Regions from separate parts of the Pseudomonas sp. GW821-FHT09A09 genome, predicted to be linked through region 2. Evidence: riboswitches for the same ligand, from Rfam matches in the RefSeq annotation. Region 2 holds a riboswitch; each other region holds the start of a gene.
The links. A riboswitch is a leader RNA that binds a small molecule or an ion and turns the genes downstream of it on or off. The one in region 2 is predicted to bind cobalamin.

Region 1 (5,379 bases), on a different contig from region 2:
CCCCCCCCCCCCCCCCCCCCCCCCCCCCCCCCCCCCCCCCCCCCCCCCCCCCCCCCCACTACAAGATGGCGGTAGGCTGTTTAGTGGGGGCGTAGTCGCAGGATTTGCGCGCCATCGAACGGGTCTGTGAGGTAGTGCGCTTGCACGCCGAACGTGTCTTGCAGCCGTTGCGGCGTGAGCACGTCCAGCGGTTTGCCGAGGGCGACCAAACGCCCGTGGTCGAGCACGGCCAAGCGATCGCAGGTCAGCGCCTGATTGAGGTCGTGCAGGGCGATCAGGGTGGTGACGGGCAGCGCTTGCACGCCCTTCAAGATGCCAAGCTGATGCTGGATGTCCAGGTGGTTGGTCGGCTCGTCCAGCAACAAAATCTGCGGCCGTTGCGCCAGGGCGCGTGCGATGTGCACGCGTTGGCGTTCGCCGCCGGAGAGGCTGCGCCAGGCGCGCTGGCTCAGGTGGGTGGCGTCGACGTCGTGCAGGGCCTGGCGCACGATGGTGTCGTCTTCCGTCGACCACGGGCTCAGCGCCGACAGCCACGGCGTGCGGCCCAGGGCCACGGCGTCGAAGACGCGGATGGCGTCGTCGGTGTCGGCCTGTTGTTCCACCACCGCCAGCTGTTGCGCGATGGTGCGGCGCGACAAGCTGCCCAGGCGCTGGCCGTCCAACCGCACGTCGCCGCTGGCTGGCGTGCGCAACCCCGCAAGCAGCTTGAGCAGGGTGGATTTGCCGGAACCGTTGGGGCCGACGATGCCGAGGGTTTCGCCTTTTTCGACGTCGAGGTGAACATCGCGCAGCAACTCCGCGTCACGCACCTTGAAGCCCAGGCCGCTGCAACTGAGCACGCTCATCGCGGGTGCCTCCGGCCGATCAGGATCAGCGCAAACACTGGCGCGCCAACCAATGCCGTGACCACGCCGACCGGAATCACCTGGCCCTTGATCAGGGTACGCGACAGCACGTCCGCCGCGATGAGGAACAGCGCGCCGCCCAAGGCACTGGCCGGCAGCAGGCGCGAGTGCCCGGTGCCCAGCAGCAGGCGCACAGCGTGGGGGATCACCAGCCCGACAAAGCCGATGGAGCCGACAATCGACACCATCACCGCCGTCACCAGCGCGGCACAGCCCACCAGCACAAACTGTACGCGCCGCACCGGGATGCCCAGGGAGGCCGCCGAATCAGTGCCGAAGGTGAATGCATCCAGCGCACGGCGGTGCCACAAACACACCGCCAAGCCCGCCACGGCCACCGGCACCGCCAGCCACACTGACGGCCAGCGCACGCCGCTGAGGTTGCCCAGCAGCCAGAACAGGATGCCGCGCGCTTGTTCGGAGCTGGCCGACTTGGTGATCAGGAATGCCGTGAGCGCGTTGAACAGCTGCGAGCCGGCAATGCCCGCGAGGATGATCTGGCCGGTGCCACTGGCCGAACCGCTGGCGCGTGCCAGCAGAATCACCAGGGCAAAGGCCGCCATCGCCCCCACGAATGCCCCCGCCGACAACGACACCAGCCCGCCACCGACGCCGATCAACGCCACCAATACTGCACCGGTTGAGGCGCCGGCGCTGATGCCGAGCAGGTACGGGTCGGCCAACGGGTTGCGCAACAGCGACTGCAGGATCACCCCGCAGGTCGCCAGCCCTGCACCGCACGCGGCGGCCACCAGGGCGCGGGTGAGGCGGTAGTTCCACACCACGCCTTCGTCTATGGGGTCGAGCACGTAGCCCGCCGCCCACAGTTTGTTGGCGAGCACCTGCAGCACCACCTGCGGCGAGATAGCGGTTTCGCCGATGGCCACGCCGGCGAGCACGGCGGCCAGGAGCAGGGCCAGGGCGAGCAGGGTACGGGTCATTGGGGCAGGTCGTAGCCGTCGATGGCCGTGGCCAGTTGTTCAAGGCCGTCGAACATGCGGAGGCTGGCCTGCAGCGCGAGGGCGTCGAGGATGATGATGCGGTTGTTTTTCACCGCGTCCATGTTGCGGGTCACCGGGTCGCTGCGCAGGAAAGCCAGTTTCTTTTCATGGTCGTCAGCCGGGTAGCGGCGGCGGTCCATGCGTGCGATTACCAGGAACGTGGGGTTGGCCTTGGCGATGGTTTCCCAGCCGACGGCGGGCCACTCTTCATCGGACTGCACCACGTTGGTCAGGCCAAGGGTCTGCAACATGAATTCCGGAACACCCTTGTGGCCGGCCACGTAAGGGTCGGCGGCCATCTCGGCGCTGGAGAACCACACCAGCGCACTGGCCTGCTTGAGGCCTTTGCCCTGGGCGGTGGCGACTGACTTGGCCAGGCGCGCCTTGAGGTCGTCGTTCAGCTGTTGGCCGCGGTCCTGCACGTCGAAGATCTGCGCCAGTTGGCTGATACTTTTATAGATAGTCTCGATGCGGAACGGCTCCAGCCGCGTGCCGTCGGCGCCCACCAGGTTGTCCTTGCCTTCGCAGTCGGAGGGCAGCAGGTAGGTGGGGATCTTAAGTTCCTGGAATTGCTCGCGGGTGCCGACCACGCCTTGGGGGCCGACCACCCATTCCAGCTCGGCGGCCACCAGTTGCGGGCGCTTGGCGATCACCGACTCAAAGCTCGGCTCGTTGTTCGCCAGGCGCTCGATGGTGTCGTTCTGAGCCTTGAACTGCGGCAACACAGTGTTGAACCATAGCGAAGTGCCGACCACTTTGTCGCCCACGCCCAGGGCGTAGAGCATTTCGGTGGCGGCCTGGCCGATGGTCACGCTGCGTGCGGGGGCTTGCTGGAAGGTCTGGGTGCTGCCGCAGTTTTCCAGCGTCAGCGGGTAATGGGTGGGCGCGGCCTGGGCCAGGGTGCAGAAGCCAAGGCCGGTGAGCAGGGCGGTAACGCGTGGCAGCATGGGGCAATCTCCGTGTGAACCGTACAGTGAGCAGGGGGAGGTACGGTCGTGGAAATACAGCCATGGACGCTGCCGAAGGGCAGGGCAAGGATGTCCTTCCCGGACACCCCGCCGGTCGTGATAACGCTTGGCCGGCAGGTCTCCTGACTCGTGCGTCGTCGCCACGCTCCGGCCTTCCCGAGCAAGGCTCAGTGGCAGTGTGGAGCAGGCTCAGCACCTACAGTTGCGGGGGCAGTTCCGATTGACGCGGGGGGCCGCGCTTCGGATTCCCTATTAGTCCCGTTTGGGAACCGGCGCGGTATGGTAGTCGATCGTATTGCCAAGGGGGAGATAAAACCCGATCCCCCGTAGGAGCCGGCTTGCCGGCGATGGCGTCGGCGGGGGCGAAATGTCTATCGCCTGATCGGCCGTCATCGCTGGCAAGCCAGCTCCTACAGGGGCTGCGGGTTATTTGCGGTTTAGCCACACGGTTTGGGCGTTGCAGAATTCGCGTACGCCGAAGTGCGACAGTTCACGGCCAAAGCCGCTCTTTTTCACGCCGCCAAACGCCACCCGAGGGTCGGACACGCTGAAGGCGTTGACGAAGATCCCGCCGGTTTCCAACTGGTTGGCGATGTCGCGGGCCTTGGCAGCATCGGTGGTGAAGATGCTGGCAGTGAGCCCAAATTCGCTGTCGTTGGCCAGGGCCACGGCGTGGTCGGCGTCGCGGGCGGTGATGATCGAGGCCACCGGGCCGAACAGTTCCTGTTTGAACGAGGTCATCTGGTCGGTGACGCCAGCCAGCACGGTTGGCTCGTAGTAGTTGCCGGCCCCCGCGACTTTATTGCCGCCCAGCAGCAGGGTGGCGCCTTCTTCCAGGGTGGCCTGGACCTGGCCGTGCAGCTCGTCGCGCAGGTCGAAGCGTGCCATCGGGCCCACATAGGTGGTGGCCAGGGTCGGGTCGCCCATCACCAGGGCACGGCTGGCTTCAACGAATTTGGCGGTGAAGGCGTCTGCCACGCCAGCTTCGATGATCAGGCGCTTGGCGGCGGCGCAGACCTGGCCGCTGTTCTGGAAACGACCAATCAGGGCGGCTTGCACGGCGGCGTCGAGGTCGGCGTCGTTGAGCACGATGAACGGGTCGGAGCCGCCCAGTTCCAGCACGCATTTTTTCAGCGCAGCCCCGGCCTGGGAGCCGATGGCCATGCCGGCACGCACGCTGCCGGTGAGGGTCACCGCGGCAATGCGTGGGTCGGCGATGGCGCTGGACACGCCGTCGTTGCCCACGTTGATCACTTCAAACAGGCCTTCGGCAAAACCGGCTTTGTGGAACGCCTGCTGGATCAGGTAGGCGCTGCCCATCACGTTCGGGGCGTGCTTGAGCACGTAGGTGTTGCCGGCGAGCATGGTCGGCACGGCGCCGCGCAGCACTTGCCACACCGGGAAGTTCCACGGCATCACGGCGAGGATTGGGCCCAGCGGGCGGTATTCGATCTGGGCGCTGCCGTTGTCCACCAGGGTCGGTTCCGGCGCCAGCATGGCCGGGCCGTGAGCGGCGTACCACTCGCTGAGCAGGGCGCATTTTTCGATTTCGGCACGGGCCTGGGCGATGGGTTTGCCCATTTCCAGGGTGATCATCTGCGCCATGTCTTCGGCTTGTTCACGCAGGGCGGCGGCCAGGGCCAGCAGCAGCTCGGCGCGCTGGCTGACCGGTTGGCGGCGCCAGCTGTGGAAGGCAGCAGTGGCGCGGTTCAGGGCGGCGTCCAGTTGCGCGGCGCTTTCGTAGGGGTAGCTGCCGACGGTTTCGCCGTTGGCCGGGTTGATCGAGAGAGCGTGGGTGGTTGCGTTCATGGCACCGTCCTGCTGAATGAATGGATTGGGTTCAGGCTACGGGGCTGTCTCTTTTCTGGAAACTGAATAATATTAAGCAATACATTCACGATTGGAGAATGACGTGGACCTGGTGCAACTGGAAATCTTCAAGGCCGTTGCCGAGCAAGGCAGCATCAGCGCCGCCGCGCAGTTGATTCATCGTGTGCCGTCGAACCTGACCACGCGCATCAAGCAACTGGAGCAGGACCTGGGCGTTGAATTGTTCATCCGCGAGAAGAGCCGCCTGCGCCTGTCGCCGGCGGGCTGGAACTTCCTCGGCTATGCGCGGCGCATTCTCGACCTGGTGCAAGAAGCCCGCGCCACGGTGGCGGGGGAGGAGCCCCAGGGCGCGTTTGCCCTGGGGTCGCTGGAGAGCACGGCGGCGGTGCGCATCCCGGCCTTGCTGGCGGCGTACAACCAGAAGCACACCAAGGTCGAACTCGACCTGAGCACCGGGCCGTCGGGCACGATGATCGAAGGGGTGTTGTCGGGGCGCCTGGCGGCGGCGTTTGTGGATGGGCCGGTGTTGCACGCGACCCTGGAAGGGGTGGCGGTGTTCGAGGAGGAAATGGTAGTGATCGCACCGCTGCACCATGCGCCGATTACCCGGGGGCAGGATGTGGCGGGGGAGAGCATCTATACGTTCCGCTCGAACTGTTCGTACCGCCATCACTT
Region 2 (6,225 bases):
ATCCGGTGGCCGTGATCTTCGCGATCCTGGCGGGTGGTGAGCTGTTCGGCTTTACCGGCATCCTGCTGGCGCTACCGGTGGCGGCGGTGATCATGGTGCTGGTGCGCCATGTGCATGATCTGTACAAGGATTCGGATGTATACACGGGGGTGGAAGACCCCGACCTGTAACCCCTTCGTCACAAACCCGGCCCAGGCCGGGTTTGTTGTTTATGGGGGAACTGCGTCAAACAATTTGCGCAAATCGCCCAAGTTAACGCAAACCTTTGATTTTGCTTGTGGTCTGCTGCATTGTGCGCCCGGCGTCACGGGTATAAACTTTGCAAACTTTACACAGAGGCCACTAACGGTTCGTTTGGAGCCGTTCAGTCAGCATGAAACCGATTCAGCTGCCCTTGGGTGTGCGTCTGCGTGACGACGCCACCTTTATCAACTACTACCCAGGCGCCAATGCCGCTGCACTCGGCTATGTCGAGCGGCTTTGCGAAGCCGACGCCGGGTGGACTGAAAGCCTGATCTACCTGTGGGGCAAGCACGGCGTGGGGCGTACCCACCTGTTGCAGGCCGCGTGCCTGCGCTTCGAGCAGATGGGCGAGCCGGCGGTATACCTGCCCCTGGCGGAGTTGATGGATCGTGGGATCGGTATCTTCGACCATCTGGAACAATACGAGCTGGTGTGCCTGGACGATCTGCAAGCGATCGCCGGCAAGGCCGAGTGGGAAGAGGCGTTGTTTCACCTGTTCAACCGCCTGCGTGACAGCGGCCGGCGCCTGTTGATCGCGGCATCCACCTCGCCACGCGAGTTGCCGATCAAGCTGGCTGACCTCAAGTCGCGCATGACCCTGGCGCTGATCTTCCAGATGCGCCCGTTGTCCGACGAGGACAAATTGCGTGCCTTGCAATTACGCGCTTCCCGTCGCGGCCTGCACCTCACTGACGAAGTGGGGCACTTTATCCTCACGCGTGGCACCCGAAGCATGAGTGCGTTGTTCGACTTGCTCGAGCAACTCGACCAGGCCTCTTTGCAGGCCCAGCGCAAGCTCACCATTCCCTTCCTTAAGGAAACCCTCGGCTGGTAGCCAACCCTTGTGTTTCGCGGCTCCTGGCAAATTCCAGGCGCCAGAAAACCTGCGTTTGGGCCGGTTTGGCCACGCAAAAGGCACGTATAGGGTGTTAAGGGCTTAGATGTCATAGTCCAAACAAGAAGTCACATAGATCACGATTGAATTTGCAAATCGATCTGATAGCGGGCATAGTCTCGACTTCTTTACATATCAGCCACGGTCGTGCCCATGCTAAATCGCTTCGCACCCCTCGTGCCCCTCGCACTCGTTACCCTGTTGTTTGGTTGCGCCTCCCACCCTCAACAAGTGGCAGAGCAGCAGAAAACCCAACAGCAGTCCCAGGCAAAATTCGTTGCATCGCAGTCTTCCACTGTTTATGAGGAAGAAGTTGCAACCGAGAAGGAACTGGCCGACTTCGCCGGCAACAAGCCTTATCAGCTTCCAGTTCTGGCCGACAGCATTCTTGAACGCGGCATGTCCCTGATCGGTACCCGTTACCGTTTCGGCGGTACCTCTGAAGCCGGTTTCGACTGCAGCGGCTTCATCGGCTACCTGTTTCGCGAAGAGGCGGGCATGAACTTGCCACGCTCCACCCGCGAAATGATCAACGTGGATGCACCGTTGGTCGCGCGCAACAACCTCAAGCCGGGTGATCTGCTTTTCTTCAGTACGGCGGGTCGTGGTCGCGTAAGCCATGCCGGTATCTACCTGGGCGACAACCAGTTTATCCACTCCAGCAGCCGTCGCAGTGGCGGTGTTCGAGTCGACAACCTGGGTGACAGCTACTGGAGCAGAACCTTCATCGAAGCCAAGCGCGCACTCGCCATGGCCCCGACGACGGTTACCGCTAGCAAGTAAACTTAAAGTGATACTTGAAGTTTGACGTGTAAGCGCTAGAATCCTTGGATATTGTTGGAATCCGTTCGCGCGAGCTTTGCTTGCGCGTTCTGGTTTTCAGCGTTCGGCAGCGAAAAGCCGCATCCAGACCAGGATTGTTCTGCCCATGTCGACCTCAGCCCGCCTCATTCTTCTCGTTTGCGCCGCGCTCCTCAGCGCCTGCGCAAGCCGCCCACCGCCCCCTGCGTTCGTGGCGGCCAAGCCCAAGCCAGTGTTCAACTATTCCAGCCAGAGCTTCTCGCCTGCTGCCGAAGACGTGCTCTTCCGTGCGCTGGGTCTGGTGGGCACGCCTTACCGCTGGGGCGGCAACACACCGGACTCCGGTTTCGATTGCAGTGGCCTGATCGGCTTTGTCTACCGCGATGCGGCGGGCATCTCGTTGCCGCGCACCACCCGTGAGTTGATCGTGATGCGTGCCCAGGACGTCAGCGAAGAAAACCTGCAGACCGGCGACTTGCTGTTCTTCGCCACCGGTGGCGGTTCACAGGTCAGCCATGCCGGGATCTACGTGGGGGAAGGGCGTTTTGTGCACGCGCCGCAAACCGGCGGTACGGTCAAGCTGGATACCTTGTCCAAGGCGTATTGGCAGAATGCCTACCTGAGCGCCAAGCGCGTGTTGCCAGCAAACCTGGCTCGCAACCCCTGACAAAAAACTGTAGGAGCCGGCTTGCCGGCGATGAGGCCCTTGAGGACGCCATCGCCGGCAAGCCGGCTCCTACAGTTCATTTTGCGGCCGACACCCGCCACACCTTGTTCCCCACATCATCGGCCACCAGCAAGTCCCCCTGCTGATCAATCACCACACCCACCGGCCGACCCATGGCCTTCTCGTCGTTGTCGAGAAACCCAGTCAGCACGTCCACCGGTTGCCCTTTGGGCTGGCCACCCTCGAACGGCACAAAGATCACCTTGTAGCCACTGTGCGGCTTGCGGTTCCACGACCCATGCTGGCCGATGAACGCCCCGTTGCTGAACTGCGCCGGTAGTTTATTACCCTCGGCAAACGTCAGCCCCAATGACGCCGTATGTGGGCCCACGGCATAGTCCGGCGCAATGGCCTTGGCCACCAGGTCCAGGTTCTGCGGCGAAACGCGAACATCCACGTGCTGGCCGTAATAACTGAAAGGCCAGCCGTAGAAACCACCCTCCTTGACCGACGTGATGTAGTCCGGCACCAGATCACTGCCGATTTCGTCGCGCTCATTCACCGCCGTCCACAGCTTGCCCGTCTGCGGCTCCCACGCCATGCCATTCGGGTTGCGCAGGCCGGAGGCGAAGATGCGGTGCTGACCCGAGGCGCGATCCACTTCCCAGATCGCCGCCCGACCTTCTTCCGCTTCCAGGCCGTTTTCGCCAACGTTGCTATTGGAGCCAACGCTCACATACAGCTTGCTGCCGTCCTTGCTCGCCACCACGTTCTTGGTCCAGTGGTGGTTGATGCTGCCACCTGGCAGGTCGACCACCTTGGTACCGGCTGCCTTGATCGCGGTTTCGCCCGGCTGGTAGGGGAAACGCAGCAGTTTGTCCGAGTCCGCCACGTACAAATCGTTGCCGACCAGGGTCATGCCGAACGGTGAGTTCAGGTTCTCCAGGAACACTGTGCGCGTCTCGGCAACGCCGTCGTGGTCGGCATCGCGCAGCAATGTGATGCGGTTCGGGCTCGGCACACCGGCGCCGGCGCGGCCCATGACCTTCTCCATCACCCAGCCGCGAATCCCCTTGGCGTCATCCGGTTTGGGCGGCGCATTGGTTTCGGCCACCAGCACATCGCCGTTGGGCAGCACATACAGCCAGCGCGGGTGGTCCAGCCCTTCGGCGAACGCGGCCACTTGGGTGCCAGCGGCCGCCGTGGGTTTTGCGCCCTCAGGCCAGCCGATCGCCGGGGCGATGTTGACGGTCGGGATCAGTGTCTTGTTCGGTTCGGGCAACTTGGGCGAAGGGCCGGTGCCATCGGACACCTGCAACGTTGAGCTTTCACCGCAGGCGGCGAGGGTGCCTGCGAGCATGATCAGCAAGGCGAGTCTGGTTTTATGCATGGTTTTCTCCTTGATACCTGTAAGGGTAGAGGAGTGCGGCGGTCCGATGGTTCAAGTGCGAGGCCAGCTTTAATTGACGCTCCACCCCCAACCCACTAACCTTCGCGGCTTGTTCCAGGTGCTCTGTGGCGCATGCGTCGACAGGGTGAAACAGGGAAGCCGGTGAGTGAGCACACTTGTACACAGTGCTGCCGCGATTCCGGCGCTGCCCCCGCAACGGTAAATGAGTCAAGACGCTGCCTTTTGCCACTGTATCGCGCGCGATATGGGAAGGCGCAACGTCGGCCTGCTCGCTCTTTTCATAAGCGCAGGGCGCCACTCATGAGCCCGGAGACCGGCCCGGAGCATCCAACAGCATCACGGTGGGCGATGCTTGGCTGTCTGTATTGTCTTTTTCCTGCCCGCCGTTTTTGTCCAGCCCCAACGGAGAGCTGCCATGACCGATTCCCCCGACCGCGACGAACGCCACCTGGCGCGCATGCTGCGCAAAAAAGCCGTGATCGACGAGCGCATCGCCAACTCCCCCAATGAATGTGGTTTGCTGCTGGTATTGACCGGCAACGGCAAAGGCAAGAGCAGTTCCGCATTCGGCATGCTGGCCCGGGCCATGGGCCACGGCATGCAGTGCGGCGTGGTGCAGTTCATCAAAGGGCGTAACAGCACCGGTGAAGAGTTGTTCTTCCGCCGCTTCCCCGAGCAAGTGCGTTTCCACGTCATGGGCGAAGGCTTCACCTGGGAAACCCAGGACCGCCAGCGCGACATCGCCGCCGCCGAAGCCGCTTGGGCGGTGTCCCGCGAACTGCTGCAAGACCCGGCCATCGGCCTGGTGGTGCTGGATGAGCTGAATATCGCCCTCAAGCACGGCTACCTCGACCTGGACCAGGTGCTCAGCGACCTGCAAGCCCGCCCGCCGATGCAACACGTGGTCGTCACCGGTCGTGGCGCCAAACCCGAATTGATCGAAATGGGCGACACCGTCACCGAAATGGGCATGCTCAAGCACGCGTTCCAGGCCGGTATCAAGGCACAGAAGGGCGTCGAACTTTGAATCAGCCCCGTCATTGCCCGGCCGTCTTGATCGCCGCACCGGCGTCCGGCCAGGGCAAAACCACCGTCACCGCTGCGCTGGCCCGGTTGCACCGCAACCTGGGGCGCAAGGTGCGTGTGTTCAAATGCGGTCCGGACTTCCTCGACCCGATGGTCCATGAGCGCGCCAGTGGTGCGCCGGTTTATCAGCTGGACATGTGGATGGTGGGCGAGCAGGAAAGTCGCCGCCTGTTGTGGGAAGCGGCCGGTGAAGCCGACCTGATCCTCATCGAAGGCGTGATGGGCCTTTTCGACGGCACCCCCTCCAGCGCCGACCTGGCGCGGCACTTCGGCGTGCCGGTACTGGGCGTGATCGACGGCACCGCCATGGCCCAGACCTTCGGCGCCCTGGCCCTGGGCCTGGCGCGTTATCAGCCGGACCTGCCGTTTGCCGGCGTGCTGGCCAACCGCGTCGGCACCTTGCGCCACGCGCAACTGCTGGAAGGCAGCCTGACTGAAGGCCTGCGCTGGTATGGCGCATTGTCCCGTGAAACTGGCATCGAACTGCCCAGCCGACACCTGGGGCTGGTGCAAGCCAGCGAATTGAATGACCTCGATGTACGCCTGGACGCCGCCGCTCAAGCATTGGGCAGCAGTTGCGAAGTGGCCTTACCGCCTCCGGTAACCTTTGCCGCGCCCGAAGTGATCGTGGCCGAGCCGCTGTTGGAAGGCGTGCGTATTGCCGTGGCCCGCGACGAAGCCTTCGCCTTTACCTACGGCGCCAGCCTCGATCTGCTACGCGCGATGGGGGCCGAGTTGCACTTCTTCTCGCCGATCCATGACCACCAATTGCCAGACGCCGACAGTCTCTACCTGCCGGGTGGCTATCCGGAATTGCACCACCAGGCGCTGTCGCAAAACACCCCGATGCTCGACGCCATCCGCGCTCATCATGCTGCCGGCAAACCCTTGCTCGCCGAGTGCGGCGGCATGCTGTACCTGCTCGACTCGCTGACCGATGTCGAGGGTACCCGCGCCGAACTGGTGGGCCTGCTGCAAGGCGACGCCGTGATGCAAAAGAAACTCGCGGCCCTGGCCCTGCAGAATGTCGAGCTGCCCGAAGGCACGCTGCGCGGCCATACCTATCACCACTCCCTCACGACCACCGAGTGGCAGCCGATTGCCCGTGGCCTGAGCCCCAAT
Region 3 (6,225 bases), on a different contig from region 2:
CTTCTACTCCAGCCTGGAAATGAGCCGCCGCACCCTGGTCGGCCTCGGCTTGACCCAGGCCCAGGCCGATGCGCGCATCACCCGCTTCAAGAACCACGACCTGCAAGTGCTGGCTGCCCAGCACGCGGTGTACGACGATGCGGCCAAGGTGATGCAAACCGCCCAGGAAGCCCGGACAGAACTGGCAAGGCTGTTTGAGATGGACCGGCTTGAGGAGGAGTCCGACAAGATGTGAGGCAGCAGATGAACGATATTGCGAATTTTCTGACAGAATACGCCGCAATTTCGTTCATCTCTGGAGCGCTACATGGCCACCCTCACCAAGACCGCCGCCCTGCTGGCCCTCGCGCTCAGTGCAAGCGTTGCCTTCGCGGCCAGCAAACCCGCGCCACAGAAGGCCGACACCCAAACCATCTCGACACTGGGCGGCAAGTTCACCTTCAAGCTGCCCAAGGCGTATGTGGCCGACACGCTGCCCACTGGCAAGGCCGAAGACGGCACCGCCGACACCCAGGGCACGCTGTACGCCAACCAGACCACCAAAAGCGTGGTGATCGTCGCCGAAACCGCGCGTAAAGATGGGGTTACGATCCAGGACAACGACACCCAGTTCCTCGATGGCGCCGTGGCCGGTTTTATCAAGGACCAAAGCGCCGCCCTGCCGGACTTCAAGAAGCAAGGCGAAAAGAAGCTGACCTTCAAAGGCCTGGGCCTGCGCCAAGTCGACAGCACCGCCACCCAGGGCGGCGGCAAGACGCTGAATTCCACGTTCCTAGGCGGTTCGGGTAATCACCTGCTGGTGATCCAGGCCATTTCCCGTGGGGATGATGTGAAGGGACATGCGGAGTTGGTGAAGCAGATCACCGGCGGTAAGTAACCTGATCTCTCTTGCAACTTAGCACCCCTGTGGGAGCTGGCTTGCCTGCGATAGCGGTGTATCAGTCAACGGCGATATCGACTGATCAATCGCTATCGCAGGCAAGCCAGCTCCCACATTTTTTTGAGGTGCGGGTTATTTCAGGCTTTTTTCCAGCCAGGCCTTCAGGTCCTGCACTTCGGCCTCGCTCACGGTATGCGGCATGCCCGGGTAGCCGTGAAATTCCGGTTTCAACCCCAACCCCGTCAGCACTTCGTTCGCCCGCGTCGCCGACGCATAAGGCAGCGCCTGGTCCAGCGTGCCGTGGCCGATGAAGATCGCCAGCGCTCCCAACGCGTCATTCGGTTTCAGCTCGGCCTTGAGCACTGGCAGCACACTGCCACTGAGCGCCGCGATCCCACGTACCAGCTCCGGCTGCCGCAACCCAACCTCGTAGGACATGATCGCGCCCTGGCTGAAGCCCACCAGGAATACCCGGTCGGGCCGGGTGTGGTACTTGGCGGTAGCTTTGGCCACAAAGTCTTCGATGAGCTTGGCGCTGCGCTGCAGGTCGGCCGTTTCGCCGTTGTACTCAGCGTCACCCTGGGTCTTGGCAAACCAGCGATAGCCGTGAGGGTCCACCGGCATGGGCGCCCGCGCCGACAGGTAGGTCCAGGTGGACGGCAGCGCATCCTTGATGCCAAACAGGTCTTCCTCGTTGCTGCCAAAACCGTGCAGGAAAATCACCAACGGCTGGTTGCGCGCATCGGTCTGGGTCTGTTCCAGGTACGCCAACGGCAGGTCGGTGTGCAGCGAATCGTCGGCATGAACAGCGCCAGCCACCAGGGTCAGCGCCAGGGCAAACAATTTGAGCATGGGACGTTACCTCAGGGTTTGCGCAACAAATAGGTGTCCATGATCCAGCCATTGGCCAGGCGCGCGGCCTTGCGCACCCGTTGAATGTCGTCCGCAACGTCGGCCACTTTACCGCTGATCAGGATCTCGTCCGGTGTGCCCAGGTAGGCACCCCAGTAAATATCCAGGTCCTGATCGGCCACGGTACGGTAGGAGTCTTCGGCGTCGAGCATCACCACCAGGGTGTCGGCATCGCTGGCCTGCCCTGCTGCCAACCGGCGCCCGGTGGTGATCTCGACAGACTTGCCAATACGGTTCAGCGGCACTTTGTGCTGCGCTGCCAGGGCCTGCACGCTGGTGATGCCAGGGATCACTTCGAATTCAAAGGTGCAACGGCCACTGGCCAGGATCGCCTGCAGGATCCGAATGGTGCTGTCGTACAGCGCTGGGTCGCCCCAGGCCAGGAATGCACCCACTTCGCCGTCAGACATTTCCTCGTTGATCATGCGCTCGAAGGTCTGCTGTTTGTCGCGGTTCAGGTCCTGCACGGCGGTGGTGTAGTCGATATCACCACGCACACGCTCGGGGCAGTCGGCCTCGACAAAGCGGTAGCCGGGCTCGGTGATGTAGGTCTCGCAGATCTCGCGGCGCAGGTCGATCAACTTGTCCTTGCTCTGGCCCTTGTCCATCAGGAAGAACACGTCGGTGCGGTTGAGCGCCTTCACGGCCTGCATCGTGATGTAGTCAGGGTTGCCGGCGCCAATGCCGATGATCAGGATGCGTTTCATGGGTTGCTCTCATTGCGGGGCGTGGATTTTGCCATGTTCGCGGGGTCAGGCGTGAGTTTCCAGGCGCAGGCGCCACACACGGTTGAAACGCAGCTCGGTGCAGGACAGCGGCTCGACGTCGACCCGGTAGAACATCGACAGCGGCAACTGCAGCACGTGCAACAGCGCGGCACGGATCACAAAGGGATGGGTAACGGCCACGACATGCCCCGGCTGGCTTTCCAGGGCTTTCATCCACTGCCCGACCCGCAGGCAGATCTGGTCCACCGACTCGCCACCGTGGGGCGCGCTGGCGCTGTCAGTGAGCCAGGCATTCAAGGCCTCGCCTTCCAATTGGTCGATGGCCTGGCCTTTCCAGTGGCCAAAATCACCGTCGCGCAAGGCGTCTTCCACCTGTGCGTTGTCTCCGAACAAGCTGGCTGTCTGCCGGGCCCTGGCTTCCGGCCCGCAGATCAGGCGGTGTTTTTTCGGGTAGCGACCGGCCAGGGATAACGCCTCACGCTGCCAGTCCAGCACAACGGGTTCGTCATCGGGAAACCGCCCCTGCTTTTGCGCCAGCGTGGCGGCATGGCAGATCAGGCTTAAACGGGTGGTCTGCATCACAAATTCACTCTGCTTCGGTGCGCAGTCAGCGTAGACTGGCGAAGTTGTTTCAACATGTTACAACGAACATGAAACAGGAAGCCGGTTCAATACCGGCGCGGTCGCGCCACTGTATTCGGCCCCACAGCCGTAAGCCAGACCCTGTTTCAGCTCCCTATGCTTTCCATTTCGGGACGCGTCATCCCTGGAGGTTTTCATGGCTAACACCGCTGCAACCCACCCTGATGTCTATGTGCCAACGATTCCCCTGGGCGAAATCCTCCCCTGGGCAATCTTCGGCGGCCTGCTGTTGATGCTGGCGATCTACTTCGTTGGCGCCGAGCAAGGTGCCACGGCGGTTTTCAAAGGCATGTACGTGCACGAATTCGTCCACGACGGTCGCCACCTGCTGGGCTTTCCCTGCCATTAATCAATAAGAGAGACATGACATGACAGGGCAATTACTCGTTCGCGGGATGCTGGTGGGCCTGCTCGCCGGCGTATTGGCGTTCGGCTTCGCCAAGACTTTTGGCGAACCGCAAATCGACAAGGCCATCGCCTTCGAAGACCAGATGGCACAGATGCACGGCGATACGCCGGAAGAAGAACTGGTGAGCCGCGACGTGCAAAGCACCTTCGGCCTGTTCACCGGCGTGGTGGTGTACAGCGTTTCCCTGGGCGGGATTTTCTCCCTGGTGTTCGCCTACGCCCTGGGCCGCATCGGCAAGGTTGGTCCCCGTGGCCTGGCGGCGCTGCTGGCATTGGCGGCATTTGTAACGCTGATCCTGGTGCCCGGCCTGAAATACCCGGCCAACCCGCCATCGGTGGGCGACCCGGAGACCATCGCCCAACGCACCCAGCTGTTCTTCCTGATGTTGCTGGTGTCGGTCGCGGCCGCCGTGATCGCGACCAACGCCGCACGCAAGCTGATCGCCCGCCGTGGCGTGTGGGCCGGGGCAGTCCTGGGCGTGGCGCTGTACATCGTGATCGTGTCGGTGGCGGGCAGCCTGTTCCCGGTGATCAATGAAGTGCCGGAACAATTCTCGGCCGTGCTGCTGTGGAAATTCCGCGTCGCCTCGCTGGGCATCCAGCTGGTGCTGTGGACCACCCTGGGCCTGGTGTTCGGTGCGGTGGCCGAGCGCCTCTTGAGCCAGCCACGCGCACGCTTGAACTCCTGAACTAGATTCCGGGATGGGCCAGGTAGAACACCTGATAGCCCGTCCCGGGATGCGCCCCATCCAGTGCCTTGGCCGACAAGGTGATCCGCACCAAACGCCAGGCTTGCACATCCAGCGCCAGGAACACCGCAAAGGTGTCACGGCTGTCCGCCACCTGCAGGTTGCGCGCCTTCTCCTCAGCCAGTATCGCGGCCCGGTCCGCCCCCGGCGCCAGTGGCCACTCTTCCCGATACAAACTCAACGCCGCCTGCGCCGGCCCACGTTGCACATCCAGCGGCAGCCAGCTTTCGATATGCGGGCGGCCGAAACTGTCGAGCACTTTCTGGAAGCGTGACCCCAGCAGAAAGTCGGCGGCCTGCAATGGGTCTGACCACAGGTACACCGACGCATACACGTTGCCGCCCTGCTCCTGGGCGATAAAGGCCTTGAACAGCAACCCCTCGGCGTTATCCCACAATGGCCCCAACTGTGCGGCGCGCCGGCGAATCACGCCCATGTCGTAGTCGGCGGGCAAGCGGTGCGAATACTGTTTGGCGAACATATAAAAACTCCCGTGCAAGATGAGGTTCCAGCTTGCGCAGCAGCGATGATTTCAACAAGATATGACCCGATATATGTGCGATAAGGAACTGATATGACTGACGCACCCAAACCCCTGGATATCGACACCGTGCACGCGTTCGTGCTGGTCGCCGATTTCACCAGCTTCACCCGCGCCGCCGAGGCGCTGGACACCTCCCAGGCCGCCATCAGCCTCAAGCTCAAACGCCTGGAAGAACGCCTCGGTTATCGTCTGCTGGAACGCACGCCCCGGCATGTGCGGCTGTCGCCCCAGGGCGAGCAATTCATCGTCGCCGCGCGCGCCCTGCTCAACGCTCACGAACGCGCCTTGGGCGACATGGCCGCCCAAGTGCAGCGACGCCTGGTGATCGGTATCAGCGACCACGTGGCCGGCCCCGACCTGCCGCTGTGGCTCAGCCGCCTGGCGGCCTACGACCCGCTGGTGATCCTCGAGGTGCGCATCGCCTCGTCCCGCGACCTGGTGGCCGCGTTCGACCGCAACGAACTCGACGCCGTGATCGTGCGCAACGAAGGCGACCGCCAAGACGGCGAAGTCCTGGCCGTGGAACGCTTTGGCTGGTTCGCCGCCCCCACCTGGCAACACCCTCCCGGCACGCCGCTGCGCATGGCAACCATGGCCGCACCGTGCGGCGTTCGCCACCTGGCCACCCGCGCCCTGGACGAAGCCCACATCGACTGGACCGAAGTCTTCGTCGGCGGCGGCGTAATGGCCGTGGGCGCCGCCGTGAGCGCCGGCCTCGGCGTCGCCGCCCTCGCCCACCGCGTGGCCCCGCCCGGCGCGGTGGACGTAAGCACGCAATTTGGACTGCCCGCATTGCCCGTCAGTGAAGTGGTGCTCTACAGCCGGATCAGCGATGCACGCTCACGGGAAACCTTGCGCGCGCTGAGTGCAACCTTCCGTGGGGTGCTGCAACGCTGAACCCGGCGCCCGGTTTGGCACATGCCTGATTCACCGAGGCGCCTGCCTCGCCGGCAAGCCGGCTCCTACATTTGGACCGCGCCGACAGTTGGAAACCGGCCAACCCCAATCCCTGTAGGAGCCGGCTTGCCGGCGATGGCATCTGCTCGGAGTGCCTGATGTACCGAGGCGTCTGCATCGCCGGCAAGCCGGCTCCTACAGATCCACACCACTCAGAAGTAGCCGTTACCGCAGAAACGGATATGTACTCAATCGAACCACTCCCGCCGCCCCTCAAACGTCCCCACAATCAACTCCACCACCATCCTCACCGCCTCAACATCCTGCACCCGCGCATTCACCGCCAACCACACCTGCCGCTGCATACTCTCAGCCAGCAACCCCGGCAACGCCACCAACCCCCGGTCAAAACTGCTCATGTAATGCGGCAACAACCCAATGCACGCCCCACAGCGAATCATCTCC

Region 1: it holds a riboswitch for cobalamin, as region 2 does, so the genes downstream of both, AC07OV_RS30495 (ABC transporter substrate-binding protein) here and cobO (cob(I)yrinic acid a,c-diamide adenosyltransferase) in region 2, are expected to answer to the same signal.
Region 3: it holds a riboswitch for cobalamin, as region 2 does, so the genes downstream of both, AC07OV_RS16315 (CbtB domain-containing protein) here and cobO (cob(I)yrinic acid a,c-diamide adenosyltransferase) in region 2, are expected to answer to the same signal.

What each region holds. Positions count from the first base shown of each region.
Region 1 is NZ_JBWKPU010000077.1:665-6,043, reverse strand. Features, by position in the region: gene AC07OV_RS30505 (ABC transporter ATP-binding protein) at 81-845, opposite strand; gene AC07OV_RS30500 (FecCD family ABC transporter permease) at 842-1,846, opposite strand; gene AC07OV_RS30495 (ABC transporter substrate-binding protein) at 1,843-2,853, opposite strand; cobalamin riboswitch at 2,970-3,163, opposite strand; gene AC07OV_RS30490 (aldehyde dehydrogenase family protein) at 3,301-4,683, opposite strand; gene ptrR (putrescine utilization regulator PtrR) at 4,787-5,379, shown strand, end outside.
Region 2 is NZ_JBWKPU010000015.1:153,437-159,661, forward strand. Features, by position in the region: gene AC07OV_RS15805 (AI-2E family transporter) at 1-170, shown strand, start outside; gene hda (DnaA regulatory inactivator Hda) at 374-1,078, shown strand; gene AC07OV_RS15815 (C40 family peptidase) at 1,292-1,921, shown strand; gene AC07OV_RS15820 (C40 family peptidase) at 2,067-2,606, shown strand; gene AC07OV_RS15825 (PQQ-dependent sugar dehydrogenase) at 2,683-3,996, opposite strand; cobalamin riboswitch at 4,096-4,353, shown strand; gene cobO (cob(I)yrinic acid a,c-diamide adenosyltransferase) at 4,433-5,044, shown strand; gene AC07OV_RS15835 (cobyrinic acid a,c-diamide synthase CobB) at 5,041-6,225, shown strand, end outside.
Region 3 is NZ_JBWKPU010000016.1:85,096-91,320, forward strand. Features, by position in the region: gene AC07OV_RS16290 (monovalent cation:proton antiporter-2 (CPA2) family protein) at 1-235, shown strand, start outside; gene AC07OV_RS16295 (DcrB/PsbP domain-containing protein) at 308-877, shown strand; gene AC07OV_RS16300 (alpha/beta hydrolase) at 1,013-1,732, opposite strand; gene cobF (precorrin-6A synthase (deacetylating)) at 1,744-2,499, opposite strand; gene AC07OV_RS16310 (histidine phosphatase family protein) at 2,545-3,099, opposite strand; cobalamin riboswitch at 3,126-3,266, shown strand; gene AC07OV_RS16315 (CbtB domain-containing protein) at 3,299-3,511, shown strand; gene AC07OV_RS16320 (CbtA family protein) at 3,531-4,259, shown strand; gene AC07OV_RS16325 (DUF4865 family protein) at 4,261-4,800, opposite strand; gene AC07OV_RS16330 (LysR family transcriptional regulator) at 4,894-5,760, shown strand; gene AC07OV_RS16335 (LysR family transcriptional regulator) at 6,009-6,225, opposite strand, start outside.